Regions from separate parts of the Streptomyces sp. NPDC001493 genome, predicted to be linked through region 4. Evidence: riboswitches for the same ligand, from Rfam matches in the RefSeq annotation. Region 4 holds a riboswitch; each other region holds the start of a gene.
What was found. A riboswitch is a leader RNA that binds a small molecule or an ion and turns the genes downstream of it on or off. The one in region 4 is predicted to bind cyclic di-AMP.

Region 1 (4,011 bases), on a different contig from region 4:
GTGGGGAACGCCTGGACGATTCACCTCGATGAGGGGTGGGTCCGGGCGGCCGGGCCGGGATCGTCCGGCTGACCGGCCGCCCGCGACCCGACCGCGAGGCCTACGCCTCGTCCAGCAGCCGCTCGCGCAGCCGCTCCCGGGTCTCGCCGGAGAGCCGCAGCCCCTCGGAGAAGTAGCGCTCCGTCGTGCCCCAGTTCTCCTCGATGGTGGCGAAGGCGGCGTCCAGATAGTCGATGTGCGCCCCGAAGAGCGGGTTGAGCAGGCTCATCACCTCGGTGGAGACCACCGGGTCCGCGCTGTCGCCGCGCCGCAGGCGGTACCGGCGGTGGGCGTCGTTGGACTTGAGGTAGTCCGCCGCGATCGCGTCGCGCTCCACCCCGACCGCGAGCAGCGTCATCGCCATCGTCAGGCCCGCCCGGTCCTTGCCCGCCGCGCAGTGCATCAGCGCCGGCACGCTGTCCTCCGCCAGTGCGTGCAGCACCCGGCCGAGTTCGGCCGTGCGGTCCGTGATGATCGAGCGGTACGAGACGAGCATCCGTTCCGTGCCCTTACCGTCCGCGAGCAGTGAGCGCAGCTGCGCGATGTCGCCCTCGCGCACCAGACGCCAGAAACCGGCCCCGTCGGCGGGGTCGGAGAGCGGGATGCGGACGTTGCGGACGCCCGGCAGCTCCACGTCGAAGCCGTCCAGCTTCTGGTCGGCCGAATTACGGAAGTCGAAGACCGTGTGCAGGCCGAGCCGGCCGAGGAAGACGGCGTCCTCGGCGGTCGCGGCGGCGAGGTGACCGCTGCGGAAGAGCCTCCCGTGCCGTACCCGCCGACCATCGGTGGTGGGCAGCCCGCCCACGTCCCTGAAGTTACGGACCCCGCTCAGCTCGGGTTCGGCCGGCGAGAACTGCGGCACCTGCGTCACAGCGGCTCCTCGGTGCTTCTGCGCGCCGGCGCTGCTCGCCGACGTCGGCTCGTCGCGACCCTACGACATCGCTCCGCGGCGGCGAAGCGGTGGCGGCGGCTCCTCGAAGGCTGAGGAACCGTCATCAGTGATGTGCGCGACATGTCCGTATTGTATGGATTTCCAGCAACATCACCCGTTTTTAGGGGAGATGGTGGGTGATCTGGTGAGCGGGATCATATCCGTGACCGTGCGTGGCCGGGGCGCCGGAGGACTCTCCGTCCGTCGTGCGGAATGCCAAGATCCGTAATCCACGGAGGGTGACCGGAAAAGAGTGCCGAAATCGGCGTGCGGATTCCGTTCCGCTTGCGATGGCTTGTTCCGTCCGGCCCGGCTCGATTACGTTCGCCATCACTCCGGACGGACCGCCTAATCCTGCCGCCGCCCGGAATTCGCACTCACTCATGCGTGGCAGGAGCGGGGGACCCAGGTAAGCCGCCGACCGGAGTTGTTCCGGCCGGCTCGGGGTGAAGTCGCGTTCAGCGCGACCGGGCATCTCCAGCCCGAACCCGACAGCTCACCTCGTAGGCGCCGGAGAGGAATTCCCCATGCCCATCCCGGGTAAGCACCGTCGTAAGAAGTCCGGCCCGATCGCTCGCGGCATCCTCGCCGTCGGAGCCGGCGGCGCCGTCGTCGCCCTGCCGCTCCTCGGAGCCACGGGTGCCCACGCCGCCGAGCAGTCGGCCCCCGTCGCCGCCCAGTCCGCCAAGGCCTACAAGGTCGTCCCCGGCGACTACCTGGCGAAGATCGCCGCCCAGCACAAGATCAAGGGTGGCTGGGAGAAGCTCTACCAGGACAACCGCGAGGTCATCGGCGGCAACCCGAGCCTGATCCTCCCGGGCATGAAGCTGACGCTCGGCGCCCAGGCGTCCGGCTCGGCCTCCACCGCGTCCTCCGCCAAGGCCGAGACCGCGAAGACCGCGGCCAAGACCGAGACGAAGGCCGCCCCGGCGACCAAGACCGAGTCCGCCGCGACCACCACCAAGGCCGCCGACAGCAACAGCACCGGCTGGACCACCCCGATCGCCAACGCGACCGTCACCACCCCGTACCACGCCTCCGGCTCCATGTGGTCCAGCGGTTACCACACCGGCTCCGACTTCAGCGCCGCCACCGGCACCGTCGTCCGCGCCGTCGGCCCCGGCACCGTCGTCTCCGCCGGCTACGACGGCGCCTACGGCAACGAGGTCATCATCAAGCACGCCGACGGCATGTACTCCCAGTACGCGCACCAGTCGCAGCTGATGGTCTCGGCCGGCCAGACCGTCACCGGCGGCCAGCAGATCGGTCTCTCGGGTGCCACCGGCAACGTCACCGGCCCGCACCTCCACTTCGAGATCCGCACCACCCCGAGCTACGGCTCGGACGTGGACCCGATCGCCTACCTGCGTCTCCACGGCGTCTCCATCTGAGACCACTCCCGATGACGGTCGTCACGATCCGTCAGGGCTTCGAGGGGCGGTACGCGCAAGCGTGCCGCCCCTCTACTTATTCCGGCTTTACCAAAACCTGACCGGGTGGTCTATCTCACCCCACGTCAACCCCTTCTTACGGTCGCGTAGGTCACATTGAAAGAGGCAAGATATGTGGCCGTGGCAGACGATTCGAGAATCCAGAAGACAGACATCATCGGGTCGTACGCGGCGATCGGCGACAGTTTCACCGAAGGAGTCGGAGACCCCGGACCCGACGGGACCTATGTCGGCTGGGCGGACCGTTTCGCGGTTCTCCTGGCGGAGCAGCTTCCCGTCCTCGACGAGGCGACGAGCTCCGATTCCCCGCGCGGGGAATTCCGGTACGCCAATCTCGCGGTACGCGGACGACTCCTCGACCAGATCGTCGAGGAGCAGGTCCCCCGCGCCAAGGAGCTCGCACCGGACCTGGTGAGCTTCTGCGCCGGGGGCAATGACATCATCCGGCCCGGCACCGACCCGGACGACCTGGCGGAGCGCTTCGAGCGTGCGGTCGCCGACCTCACCGACGCCGTCGGTACCGTCATGGTCACCACCGGATTCGACACCCGCGGCGTGCCGGTCCTGCGCCACATGCGCGGCAAGATCGCCACCTACAACGTCCACCTGCGGGCCATCGCGGACCGCTACCACTGCCCGGTGCTCGACCTCTGGTCCCTCCGCTCGATCCAGGACCGCCGTGCCTGGGACGACGACCGGCTCCACCTGTCCTCCGGCGGGCACACCCGGGTGGCACTGCGCGCCGCGCAGGTCCTCGGCCTGGAGACCCCGGCCGACCCCGACCAGCCGTGGCCCCCGCAGATCCAGCGGAACACCTTCGAGGTGCGGCGCGACGACATCCACTGGGCACGCGAGTACCTCGTGCCCTGGATCGGCCGCCGGCTGCGCGGCGAGTCCTCCGGCGACGAGGTCGCCGCGAAGCGCCCGGACCTGCTGCCGCTCTGAGCGGGGCGCTACACCAGGGGAAGCCGGAGACGTGACGGGCCCGCCGCGGCGGGCCCGGCCGGCGCCGCCGGAATCCGCTCCAGGACACCCCCGGCGAACACGTCGTACAACGGCAGCGACTCCAGGTGCACGTACCCGATGTGGCAGTCGCAGACCGCCAGCGGGCAGGCCCTCGGGGCGAGCGCCCGGCGGTAGCTCCCGTCGTAGAGACCGCCCAGCTCCTCCTTGACGAAATGACACCGGCGCACGGTGCCGTCCCCGTCCACCGAGATCACCGACTCCCCGGTCCGGCACGGCAGCCCCGCCGAGCGGTGCGGATGGCGGCTGTACGGGAACAGCGGGTCGAGCGCCGTCCAGCGCTCCGCCTCCGCGTCCGTGTACGTACGCCCCTCGGCGGCGTTCACCCACAGGTACACCCGCTCCGGCAGGTCCGCCCGCAGCCTCCGCGCCTCGGGGAGGTGCTCCTCGAAACCGACGACGCCCACGCTGTACCGCACCCCCGCCGCGGTCAGCTCCCGGCACTTGCCGAGGAACCGGTCGTACGGGGTCTGGCCGGGGTGGTACGTGCACCAGAGCGCCAGCCGGTCCGGGTCCGCCCCGGACAGCCAGTCCGTCCTGCCGCTGAGGTTCGTCTGGATCGCGACC
Region 2 (4,011 bases), on a different contig from region 4:
TGATGATCCGCCACGGCGGCGGTCCGCGCGGCGGGGTGGCGCGTTCGGTGAAGCGGATGCGCGCCTACCTCGCCGAACTCATCCACCGCAAGCGGGAGAACCCGGGCGACGACCTGATCTCCGAGCTCATCCGGACCAGCGACCACGGCGAGCACCTCACGGAGAACGAGGCCGCCGCGATGGCTTTCATCCTGCTCTTCGCGGGGTTCGAAACCACCGTCAACCTCATCGGCAACGGCACCTACTCCCTCCTCCGTCACCCCGGGGAACGCGCCCGGCTGGAAGCGTCCCTGGCGGCGGGGGAGGAGGAGCTGCTCGCCACCGGCATCGAGGAGCTGCTCCGCTTCGACGGCCCGGTGGAGCTGGCCACCTGGCGGTACGCCACCGAACCGCTGACCATCGGCGACGAGGAGATCGCGGCAGGCGACCCGGTGCTCGTGGTGCTCGCGGCGGCCGACCGCGACCCCGCGCGCTTCGAGGACCCCGACACGCTCGACCTCGCGCGGCGTGACAATCAGCACCTCGGCTACGGCCACGGCATCCACTACTGCGTGGGTGCGCCGCTCGCCCGACTGGAGGGCCGGACCGCCCTCGCGACCCTGCTGAGGCGCCTTCCTGACCTGCGTCTTGCGGGAGAAACAGCCGATTTGCGGTGGCGTGGCGGGCTCATCATGCGTGGACTGCGCACTCTTCCGGTGGAGTTCACGCCGGGACCGGCGCCCGACAGAAGTGACGCTCCGTCAACACTGTGATGTTCACGTGATCTGCGAGGGATCGACTTGTGACACACGTTCGAGTCCCGCTAGGTTCACGGTTCGACGCATCAGTTCACCCGTCAGTCACACGGAAGGCACTCCCATGGGCTCCGCGAACGGCAGACACCGCCGCCCTCGCCAGGCACCCGCCATCGTCGTCGCAGCCGGCGTGACAGGCTCCGCCCTGGCGATTCCGCTCCTCGCCGCGGGCAGCGCCGGCGCCGCGGACGCGACCACCTGGGACAAGGTCGCCGAATGCGAGAGCGGCGGCACCTGGAGCGCCGACTTCGGCAACGGCTACTACGGCGGACTGCAGTTCTCCCAGGAGACCTGGGCGGCCTACGGCGGTACGGACTACGCGCAGCGCGCGGACCTCGCCAGCCGCACCCAGCAGATAGCCGTGGCCGAGAAGGTGCTCGACGCCAAGGGCCCGCAGGCGTGGCCCGGGTGCGCGGTCATCTCCGGTCTCGCGCCCGCGGGCTCGCTCATCGGCGTCGACCCGGGCTCCGTCTCCGCCGCGGACGCGGGCGCCTCGGCCGGCACGATCCCGGACGCGGACGGCGCACCCGTCTCCACCGGCACCACGGGGTCGACGGACACCTCGGGCTCGACCGGTACCTCCGGCGCGACGGACTCGACCGGCTCGACCGGCTCGACCGGGAGCAGCGCCACGCCGAGCCCCGACGCCTCCGTCACCCCCTCGCCCTCCGGCTCGGCCACCCCGGGCAGCACCACGCCCGGCAAGAGCGGGGCGAAGGGCGGCGCGACAGCCGGTACGACGGACGGCGCGACGGACGCGGCGACCGGTGACACCGCGACGGGCGGCAAGCACCGCGGCACGCCCGACCCGGACGAGGCCGCCGCCGACGCCTCGCGCGAGACCGGCCGGCACGCCTCGCGCGGCGACAGCGACGCGCGCGACGACGCGGCGCTCGCGACGGACGGGACGTACACGGTCCAGTCCGGCGACAACCTCTGGGCGATCGCCGACGCGCAGCACCTGACGGACGGCTGGACCGAGCTCTACCAGGCCAACGAGGACGTGATCGGCTCGAACCCCGACCTGATCCTGCCCGGCCAGGAGCTCGACCTGTCCACGCAGACGGCCACCGGAACCACGTCGACCGCTTCCACGGCGACCGGGACCGCTTCCGACACGCCGGAGACCGTTCCCGACACGGCGGAGACCGCTCCCGCCAACTGATCAAACTCGGGAAAAACGCCCGAAAAGAGGGGCAGTTAGGGGGCCTATGTCCACTTTTGCGAAAGTGAGACATGGGTCTCTTCGCTGTTTCGGCGTGTCGTGGTCACAGGGGTTCGCAGATGTCCGCTTTGACCTGCGGAAACGGTTATTCAGGCATGGCCAGTAAGGTCTGATTGTCTGATATGTCCATCATTGAATGTGGGGGTTCCCTCTGTTTACGGTCAGAGCCGCTCGCACCGCGGGCCCCGTCGACCGTCACGCCGAATCCTGCCGTCGGTCGAAGGGAACAGACGCGAAAGCGCCGTAGGCAGGAGCGGGGGACCCAGGTAAGCCGCCGGAATCGGACGGCCCGTCGGAAACGACGGGCGGGCCGGGACCAGCTAGGGGTGAAGCCACACGCAAGGACGTGTGGCCGGGCAACTCATTGGCCCGAACCCGACAGCTCACCTCGTAGGCGTCGGTGAGGAGATCTTCCATGCTGCTGTCCAGCAAGGGTAAGCACCGCCGCTCGTCCAAGGCCGTCCGTGTGGCCACGCTCGCCGGCGTCGCCGGTGCCGCCATCGCCCTCCCGCTGATGGGCGCCACCAACGCCTCCGCCGCCTCCGTCTCCACCTGGGACGCCGTCGCCCAGTGCGAGTCCGGTGGCAACTGGTCCATCAACACCGGCAACGGCTACTACGGTGGCCTCCAGTTCTCGCAGTCCAGCTGGGCCGCCGCCGGCGGTACGAAGTACGCCCCCCGCGCCGACCTGGCCACCAAGGAGCAGCAGATCGCCACCGCCGAGGTGCTGCTCGACATGCAGGGTCCGAGCGCCTGGTCCTGCGCCGGCGCCGGCGGCCTCACCAACGACGGTGTGGACCCGGGCGTCGACACGGGCTCCTCCTCCGCGAGCACCGACACCTCCGCGAGCACCGGCTCCACCTCGACCGGCGGCAGCGCCTCCACGTCGACGCCGGACCGTTCCACCGACTCGCAGACCGCCTCCCGCAGCGAGGACCGCCCCGCCGCCGAGAAGTCCGAGACCGTCACCACGCCGACCGGCGACAAGGTCGAGAAGGGCGACGGCGAGTACAAGGTCGTCGCCGGCGACACCCTCAGCACCATCGCCGAGAAGCAGGGCGTCAAGGGCGGCTGGCAGAAGCTGTTCAAGCTGAACCACGACATCGTCGACGACGCCGACCTCATCTTCCCGGGTCAGCAGCTCCACCTGAAGTAGTCACGAACCTCTCCTCCCCGGAACGGGGGTGTCCGGCGGCACCCCTTTCCCACTCCCTGGCCCGGCGCGCACTCCCCCCGCACGCCGGGCCAGGGCCTTTTCCCGGAGCGTCCGGCCGTGGGCCGGGTCCGGGGGAGGGGAAGAAGAAGCATCCTTTCCCGGGCGTACGGCAGGCCGCCGTACGCCGTATCGCCACACGTTATGTTCCGTACGGAAACAATGTGTAGGCTCGCCGTGTCACTGGACGGACGGTCGGCTGGCCGATGTCCTGTGTCCGGTTAGGCTCTAGTCGCAAGGCTCAAGAGCCCCGCACAGTCAGCGTCACATCCCAGAAGGAGATGCTCGTGCCGTCCATCGACGTCGTCGTAGCCCGGGAAATCCTCGACTCGAGGGGTAACCCCACGGTCGAGGTCGAAGTTGGTCTCGACGACGGCAGCACGGGCCGTGCTGCCGTTCCGTCCGGCGCATCCACCGGCGCGTTCGAGGCCGTCGAGCTTCGCGACGGTGACCCCAAGCGTTACCTGGGCAAGGGTGTCGAGAAGGCCGTCCTCGCCGTCATCGAGCAGATCGGCCCGGAGCTCGTCGGCTACGACGCCACCGAGCAGCGCCTGATCGACCAGGCGATGTGCGACCTGGACGCCACGGAGAACAAGGGCTCGCTCGGCGCCAACGCCATCCTCGGCGTCTCGCTGGCCGTCGCCCACGCCGCCTCCGAGGCTGCCGACCTCCCGCTCTTCCGCTACCTCGGCGGCCCGAACGCGCACCTGCTGCCCGTTCCGATGATGAACATCCTGAACGGTGGGTCGCACGCCGACTCCAACGTCGACATCCAGGAG
Region 3 (4,011 bases), on a different contig from region 4:
GCCGCGGCCCGGCACGGGTCGCGGCGGATTCGGTGCCGGGGCAGGCTGGGAAGCCCACCGGGCGGCTCCGCCGCCGGGAGGCTACGCAGGTCCACGCCCCCATGACACAATGGTCTAGACAAATCAATTACCGTCAGGACATCGCAGATTCACGAAGGGCAGAACCATGGTTGAGCGCCGCGTCAACGTCGGATGGGCCGAAGGCCTGCACGCCCGCCCCGCTTCCATCTTCGTCCGCGCCGCCACGGCCTCCGGGGTCCCGGTGACGATCGCCAAGGCCGACGGCAGCCCGGTCAACGCCGCGTCGATGCTCGCGGTCCTCGGACTGGGCGCGGAGGGCGGCGAGGAGATCGTGCTCGCCTCCGAGGCGGAGGGCGCGGACGCCGCACTGGACCGACTGGCCAAGCTGGTCGCCGAGGGGCTCGACGAACTCCCGGAAACGGTCTGATCCCCCTCCCGCCGGACTCCGTGAAGAAATTCCTCGCTCGGCCGAGCCGCACCGTCCCTACCGGGCGGGGCGGCTCAGTCATTTCCCGGGCAGCCGTGAGGACGAGAATTCCGACAGCACGAAAAAGCGCCTTCAATTCGCTCTGCTATTTGTATACGGCGCGATTGTTAATGACGGGCACCCGAGGTGTTTACGGGATGTTGCAAAGTGCTCACCCGGGCCTGTTTCACCGCTCGGACCGGCCGGCGCGGCCGGTGCGCGGCCAGGGAACGCTCCGCGTGCTGCACGGCCAGCCCCCTGGCGCGCTCCGCGTCGCCCCGGGCCACCGCGTCCACGAGAGCGCCGTGCTCGGCCCACGACTCGACGGGGCGGACCGGCTGCTCGACGGCGTACATCCAGGCGATCTTGTGCCGGAGCTGCGTCAGCAGCGCGATGAGGCCGGGGCTGCCGGATGCCTGGGCGAGCGTCTCGTGGAACCAGCCGCCGAGGGAACGCAGGTCTTCCCCCTCACCCCGGCGGGCCCTCTCCTGCCCCAGCTTGACCAGTCCGCGCAGGACCTTGAGGTGCGCCTCGGTGCGGCGCTGCGCGGCCCGGGCCGCGCCCAGCGGCTCCAGCAGGAGCTTCACCTCCAGGAGGTCGGCCGCCTCCTGCTCCGTCGGCTCGGCGACGCAGGCACCGGCGTGTCTGCGGGTGACCACGAACCCCTCCGACTCCAGGGTCCGCAGCGCTTCGCGCACGGGCACACGGGAGACGCCGTAACGCCGCGCCAGAAGCTCCTCGGTCAGGCGGCTGCCGCGTTCGTAGACGCCCGAGACGATGTCGTCACGGATTGCCGTGCATACCGAGTGCGCGGGAATGCGCATGTCCGAACCTCCGCCTTAATCCCCGCGAAACGCGGCCGATCGAAGCCTGCACCGTGACTCTATTGCAATCTGAGTGAATTTCCGATGGCGTACCGGAATTCGCACATATCTTTTGCCTGCGGAGCCGGTGGCCGGAGGGGTTTCGGGTGATATGCCGAAGCCCCGGCACGGGCCGGGGCTTCGGGACGGTCGGGGTGCCCGGCAGCGGCCGGGCGGCGGTACCGCGGGGCCGGACGCGTGAGGCGGCCGGGGTCAGACGGTGAGGCCGCGGGCCCGCAGATAGGCCACGGGATCCATGTCGGTGCCGTACTCCGGGCCGGTACGCGCCTCGAAGTGCAGGTGCGGGCCGGTCGCGTTGCCGGTGGCGCCGGAGAGGCCGATCCGCTCCCCGGAGGAGACGCGCTGGCCGACGAAGACACCGAGGGAGGAGAGGTGGCCGTACTGCGTGTACGTGCCGTCCGTCATCCGCAGCACGATGTTGTTGCCGTACGCGCCGCCCCAGCCGGCCTCGACGACCGTCCCCGCGCCCACGGCGAGGACCGGGGTGCCGGTGGCGGCGTGGAAGTCGACGCCCGAGTGGCTGCCGGAGGACCAGAGCGAGCCGCTCGACTTGTAGCCGGTGCTGATGTACGAGCCCGCGATGGGCAGGTGGAAGGAGTTCAGGCGGGCGCGCTCGGCGGCGCGGGCGGCGCGCGCCTTCTCCTCGCGGGCCTCCCTGGCCCGTGCGGCGGCTTCGGCCTTCGCCTTCGCTTCGGCCTTCGCCCTGGCCTCCGCTCCGCGCTGCTGGGCCGCCGCCTGGTCGGCTATCCGGTCCGCGATGGAGTCCCCGAGCGTCACGGCCTCGATGAGGCCGGTCGTACCGGGCGACGGGAGGGTGGAGTCGGCGGCGAGGGCCGGGGAGGCGAGCGAGCCGACGACGCCGGTGGCGGCGAGGGCCGCGACGCCGGCGAACCTGGCGGTGGAGCGCGTCAGACGGCCCGGGGCGCGATGCGTCCCGGTGGCACGGGTGAACGCCATGGAGGAGCGGATCCTTTCCTTCCTTCTCGCCTACCGGGTTAGCTGACGGGTTCGGAGCAGGAAGGTCTCCTACGGGCGTTCGCGCCTCTCACGAGACACGGGTGCCCGATTCACCCCAGGGACTTCGCGGGTCCCCGGCTCCCCAGGCTCGCGCCTGACGGGGACTCGGCGATGACTGTCCGGCACCGCGAGTGCGGTACACAGTCGGCGGACAGCCGGATCGACGCTAGGCCGCGGTGCTTTCGATCACCAAACGGACAGGGAGTTTTGTAGCGTATCCCACAGGGCAGACAGCCACTCTTCATGGCAAAGAGGACAAACGCCGCGACCCCGGCGGGATCTCTCCCACCGGGGTCGCGGCCGGGCCTACCCGGTCGTGTGCTTGACGGCTGGTCAGCCGCTGACGACCGTCACCTCGCCGATGCCCAGCGCACGGACCGGATCGGCGATCTGCGCCGCGTCGCCCACCAGGATCGTCACCAGCCGGTCCACAGGGAAGGCGTTGACCACCGCGGCGGTCGCCTCGACCGTGCCGGTCTCGGCGAGCCGTGCGTACAGGTGGGCCTGGAAGTCGTCGGGCAGCTGCTGCTCGACCTGGTCGGCGAGGGTCGCCGCGACGGAGGCGGCCGTCTCGAACTTGAGCGGAGCCACCCCCACCAGGTTTTGCACGGCGGTCTCGCGCTCGGCGTCCGTCAGCCCGTCCGCCGCGAGGGTCCGCAGGACCTTCCAGAGGTCGTCGAGCGCGGGGCCCGTGGACTCGGTGTCCACCGAGCCGCTGATGGCCAGCATCGCCGCACCGGCGGGGCCGGAATCCGGACCGCCGGCCGTGGAGCGGAGCACCTGGGCGAAGGCGCGTACGCCGTAGGTGTAGCCCTTCTCCTCGCGCAGCACCCGGTCGAGCCGCGAGGTGAGCGTGCCGCCGAGGCAGTACGTGCCGAGGACCTGCGCGGGCCAGACGCTGTCGTGCCGGTCCGCGCCGATACGACCGATGAGCAGCTGCGTCTGCACGGCTCCCGGACGGTTCACGATGACCACGCGGCCGGTGTCGTCCGCGGTGATCGGCGCCACCGGGCGGGGGGTGCCTGCGTCGCCCGACCAGTCGCCGAGGGTGTCGGCGAGCAGGGCGTCCAGGTCGATGCCGGTGAGGTCGCCGACGACGACCGCGACCGCGGTGGCGGGGCGGACGTGGGCGTCGTAGAAGGCGCGCACCGCCGCGGCGTCGATCCGCCGCACGGTGTCCTCGGTGCCCAGACGCGGGCGCGACATCCGGGCGGTGGCCGGGAACAGCTCCTTGGAGAGCTGCTTGGCGGCGCGGCGCGCGGGGTTGGCCTGCTCGTGCGGGATCTCGTCGAGGCGGTTGCCCACCAGGCGCTCGATCTCGCTGTCGGCGAAGGCGGGGGCCCGCAGCGCCTCGGCGACCAGGCCGAGCGCCTTGGCCAGCCGGGAGGCGGGAACCTCCAGCGAGACCCGGACGCCCGGGTGGTCGGCGTGCGCGTCGAGCGTGGCGCCGCAACGCTCCAGCTCGGCGGCGAACTCCTCCGCGCTGTGCTTGTCGGTCCCCTCGGAGAGGGCGCGCGCCATGATGGTGGCGACGCCGTCCAGGCCCTCGGGTTCGGCGTCGAGCGGCGCTTCGAGGTGGATCTCGACCGCGACGACCTGCTGGCCGGGGCGGTGGCTGCGGAG
Region 4 (4,011 bases):
TGAGGAAGCCGGATGCCAGCGCGGAGTACGGGACCGCGCCGAGACCGGTCTCGGCGGCGAGGTCCTGGGCGGGGCCCTCGTACGTGTCGCGGGAGACCAGGTTGTAGTGCGGCTGGAGGGCGACGTACCCGGCCAGTCCCTCGCGCTCGGAGAACGCGAGCGAGGCGCGCAGGCGTTCGGGGCTGATGTTGGAGGCGGCGATCTCGCGGACCTTGCCCTCCTTGACCAGCTGGTCGAGGGTGGTGACGATCTCCTCCACCGGGACGCCCTCGTCGTCGTAATGGGTGTAGTAGAGGTCGATGTAGTCGGTGTCGAGCCGCCGCAGGGACTCCTCCACCGCGCTCTTGACCGTGCCGGAGGCGAGCCCCCGGTACTCGGGGTGGGCACCGGCCTTGGTGGCGACGACGACGTCCGCCCGGTTGCCGCGGGCCTTGAGCCACTTGCCGATGATGGTCTCCGACTCACCGCCCTGATTGCCGGGGACCCAGGCGGAGTACGCGTCGGCGGTGTCGACGAAGTTGCCGCCGGCCGTGGTGTAGGCGTCGAGGACGGCGAAGGACTGGGCCTCGTCGGCGGTCCAGCCGAAGACGTTGCCGCCGAGGGCGAGGGGGAAGACCTCGATGCCGGACGTTCCGAGCTTGCGGAGAGAAGAAGTCATGAGGGGTTCAACGGAGTGGACGGAGAGCCGTATTCCGGTCCGGGGCTCCGAATCGCGGCCGTCCGCCGCCCGGGGCGCGCTCCTGGCACGTACTCCGCGTCCGTGCTCGGGGCCGACGCGGAGCCGCGGATGGAAAGAGAACCGGCAGCCCTGACGCCCTGGGGGGGGGTGGGGCGTCGAGGCTGCCGGGGTTCGGGGGCTCAGCCGTGCGCCGAGCGTCAGACCGTGAGGCCCTTGCCGGTCAGCCAGGCCATCGGGTCGATGCCGGTGCCGTCCGGGGTGTGGACTTCGAGGTGGAGGTGCGGGCCGGTGACGTTGCCGGTGGCTCCGACGCGGCCGATGGTGTCGCCCGTGCTGACCTGCTGGCCGACGACCACGTCCATGGAGGACTGGTGGCAGTACCAGATCTCCGTACCGTCGTCGAGCTCCAGGACCGTGCGGTACCCGTACGAGCCCGACCAGCCCGCGGACTTGACCGTTCCGCCGTGCACGGCCTTGACCGGGGTGCCGGTCGGCGCGGCGAAGTCGAGGCCGGTGTGCTGCCCGGAGGCCCACATCGTGCCGGCCTCGCCGAAGGTGGAGGTGATCGTGTACGCGGAAGTGGGGAGCGAGTAGCTGGCGGCGAGCTTGGCGAGCCTCTCGGCCTCGGCCTTCTTCGCCGCGGCCTCCTCGGCCGCCTTCTTCTCCGCGGCGGCCTTCGCCTCCGCCTCGTCCTGCTGCTTCTTCGCCTCGGTGGCGGCCTTGGTGGCGGCCGCCGCCTCCTCGGCCGCCTTCGCGTCCGCGTCGGCGGCGGACTGCTGCTGCTCGGCCTGCTGGAGGATGCGGGCGCGCAGGGCCTCGCCCGCGTCGGTGGCGCCCTGCTCGGTCTCGGCCGTGGTGAGCCCGGCCGTGGTGAACGGCGCGGCCGCCGCGACCGGGGCCGGGGCGTCGTGGGACTCGACCGCGGTGATCAGAGCGCCCAGCCCGGGAACGGACTTGGCGTCGGGAAGGTTGTCCGCGAGCGAATCGGGAAGAGAGATGGAGACCGGCGGCTTGCTCTGCGCGGTGGCCATGCCGCCCGCACCGACGGCCGCGATGACGCCGACCCCGAGGACGGTGGAACTACGCGCGAGACCACGCTGCTTGGCCACGCGGTGCCGGCCGCGGACGGGGCGGAGGGAATCCTCGGTGGGGTTCCATTCCTCCCACGCCTTGTCGGAGTCGCCGGGGGAGCCGAAGCCGTCGAGGGTGGCAAAGGGTGACGGGGCTTCTGGGGCAGGCTGGTTGGACGCCACGGGGGCGCACTCCTTTCCTTCCTTCTCGCCTACCGGGTTAGCTGACGGGTTCGGAGCAGGAAGGTCTCCTACGGGCGCCTGACGTCTCTGACGAGACACAGGTGTCCGATTCACCCCAAGAAGTGGTTCCCCGGTTCCCTTGCGGAATTCGGCGCTCGCGCACGGCGCCGTCTCTGACGACGGCTGGGACGACCGCGCTGCGTTATCGAACGTTAATAGACACACGGCTCCGATTCCAAGCCGTTCCCCTTGATCATTCCCACTTCGGGGCGGGATTTACCACCGCATATCACCACTCATCGGGGCGACTTGCGGACTGCCGGTGCACCCCGACTTTTCTGACGGTGTGTCATATGTTATCGAGCGGCACCGGTCTGCTACGGACCGTCGCCGCATCCGTCCGGCAGCCCCGGGGAAGCGCGGAAGCGCCCCGGGACGACGGCGCGCACCACCGCGTCAGCCGTCCCCGCGGCCCACGATCGGCACGGTGGTCCGGCGCTCCGGCTGGTCCTCCGCCGGCCGGGCGACCGCGAGCAGCGCCAGGTCGTCCGTCGAGCGGCCACCGGTGTGCAGGCGGACGTCGTCGGTGAGCGCCGTCAGCAGTTCGTCCGGACCGGGGAAGATCCGCCCGCGCAGCCGCTCCGCCGGGTCGTAGAACACGCCTGCCCGGTCGCGCGCCTCGGAGAGCCCGTCCGTGTAGGTCAGCAGCGTCGCCCCCGGCGGCAGTTCCCACTCGTCCACCTGGTCCGGCCAGGCGCCCAGCGCCATGCCGAGAGGGAGTGCGGGCATGCTCGGCCGCAGCACGTCCAGCGCCCCTCCGGCATGGAGCAGCAACGGCTCGGGGTGGCCCCGGTTGACGATCCGCAAGGTCGCGGAGCCCTCCGGGATCTCGGCGAGCACCGCGGTGACGAACCCCTCCACCGGGTCCAGCCCCCCGCGCCGCGCGGCGTCCCTGGCCAGCGCCCGCTCCAGCCGCTGCGCCACGCCCTCCAGCGTCTCCTCCTGCTCGGCGGCCTCCCGGAAGGCGCCGATGATCACCGCCACCGCCTCGACCGCGTCGAGCCCCTTGCCCCGTACGTCACCGAGCACGAGGCGCACGCCGTACGGGGTGTCCGCGACGGCGAACAAGTCGCCGCCGACGTACTCGTCCGCCTGCGCCGCCTCGTACCGCGCGGCGACATGGAGCCCGCCGACCCGGTCGGCCGGAACGGGCAGCACCGCGCGCATGGCGGTCTCCGCGATGATCCGGGCGGAGGCGAGCTGCTCGTTGCCGCGCCGCACGACGCCGTTGATGACGAGCGCCAGCACGGCGGTGGTGAACACGGTGAGCGTCTCGATGATCGGGACGATCTGCCCGATGGTGCCCACGTACACCCGCATCGCGATGACGGCGGCGAGCGAGGCGACACCGATCCGGATGGTCCCCGCCCGGGAGGCGAACGGAGCGGCGATGAGAGGGGCGGCGACGAACAGGGGCACCGCCGTGAAGCGGGGCGGTGAAGCGATGTCGAATACGAGTCCGCCGGCGATGAGCAGGGCAGGCAGCATCCGTACGAAACGCCGGGCGCCCACACCCCCGGCCATCCAGCCATGCTCGTACAGCGGTTTCCCCACCTCTGCGCTTCTCCTGCCCTGTCCCGCCACGGCTGCGGAACCTACCGCGCCCCGCCCAGGCTGGCCCGAACCGCGCCGCGCGGCGACTCCCCGTCGTCCATAGGGGGGAGCGCGCGACTCCCCTTCGAGCGCCCCCCATCGCCGGCGTACGCCGGGCGGTCAGGACCGGCGAAGCGATGAGTTCCGCGCCGCGCCGCGAGCCCCGGCGCGCCGCACACGGAAGCGGCGGACCGGTTACCCGGCCGGCCGGACGCCCGTCCACGCATTCGGTCGGGCGGCACGGACCGCGCAGGCGTGCGAGACATTTCCTGGATGGACCATTTCATGCCCGGTACGGCAGATCGTTATGCCGCGGGACCGCGTACGCGAGCGGGCGGCAGGGCCGAGCGGTGACGAGCGGGCACAGGGCCATGGAAACGACTCGGGCCCGGCACGCTGTGCGTGCCGGGCCCGGGCCTTCAGTAG

Region 1: it holds a riboswitch for cyclic di-AMP, as region 4 does, so the genes downstream of both, ACWCWD_RS23630 (M23 family metallopeptidase) here and ACWCWD_RS28310 (M23 family metallopeptidase) in region 4, are expected to answer to the same signal.
Region 2: it holds a riboswitch for cyclic di-AMP, as region 4 does, so the genes downstream of both, ACWCWD_RS17825 (transglycosylase family protein) here and ACWCWD_RS28310 (M23 family metallopeptidase) in region 4, are expected to answer to the same signal.
Region 3: it holds a riboswitch for cyclic di-AMP, as region 4 does, so the genes downstream of both, ACWCWD_RS34490 (M23 family metallopeptidase) here and ACWCWD_RS28310 (M23 family metallopeptidase) in region 4, are expected to answer to the same signal.

What each region holds. Positions count from the first base shown of each region.
Region 1 covers NZ_JBSFHV010000017.1:70,059-74,069, reverse strand. The annotation lists gene ACWCWD_RS23640 (hypothetical protein) at 1-72, shown strand, start outside; gene ACWCWD_RS23635 (tyrosine-protein phosphatase) at 101-910, opposite strand; cyclic di-AMP (ydaO/yuaA leader) riboswitch at 1,339-1,495, shown strand; gene ACWCWD_RS23630 (M23 family metallopeptidase) at 1,498-2,361, shown strand; gene ACWCWD_RS23625 (SGNH/GDSL hydrolase family protein) at 2,542-3,366, shown strand; gene ACWCWD_RS23620 (STM4011 family radical SAM protein) at 3,375-4,011, opposite strand, start outside.
Region 2 covers NZ_JBSFHV010000011.1:170,955-174,965, reverse strand. The annotation lists gene ACWCWD_RS17835 (cytochrome P450 family protein) at 1-752, shown strand, start outside; gene ACWCWD_RS17830 (transglycosylase family protein) at 859-1,959, shown strand; cyclic di-AMP (ydaO/yuaA leader) riboswitch at 2,249-2,431, shown strand; gene ACWCWD_RS17825 (transglycosylase family protein) at 2,435-3,175, shown strand; gene eno (phosphopyruvate hydratase) at 3,514-4,011, shown strand, end outside.
Region 3 covers NZ_JBSFHV010000039.1:18,693-22,703, reverse strand. The annotation lists gene ACWCWD_RS34500 (HPr family phosphocarrier protein) at 167-448, shown strand; gene ACWCWD_RS34495 (GntR family transcriptional regulator) at 616-1,311, opposite strand; gene ACWCWD_RS34490 (M23 family metallopeptidase) at 1,564-2,328, opposite strand; cyclic di-AMP (ydaO/yuaA leader) riboswitch at 2,342-2,509, opposite strand; gene ACWCWD_RS34485 (M16 family metallopeptidase) at 2,722-4,011, opposite strand, start outside.
Region 4 covers NZ_JBSFHV010000023.1:109,764-113,774, reverse strand. The annotation lists gene ACWCWD_RS28315 (aldo/keto reductase) at 1-658, opposite strand, end outside; gene ACWCWD_RS28310 (M23 family metallopeptidase) at 877-1,932, opposite strand; cyclic di-AMP (ydaO/yuaA leader) riboswitch at 1,944-2,096, opposite strand; gene ACWCWD_RS28305 (PP2C family protein-serine/threonine phosphatase) at 2,389-3,516, opposite strand; tRNA gene ACWCWD_RS28300 (tRNA-Met) at 4,009-4,011, opposite strand, start outside.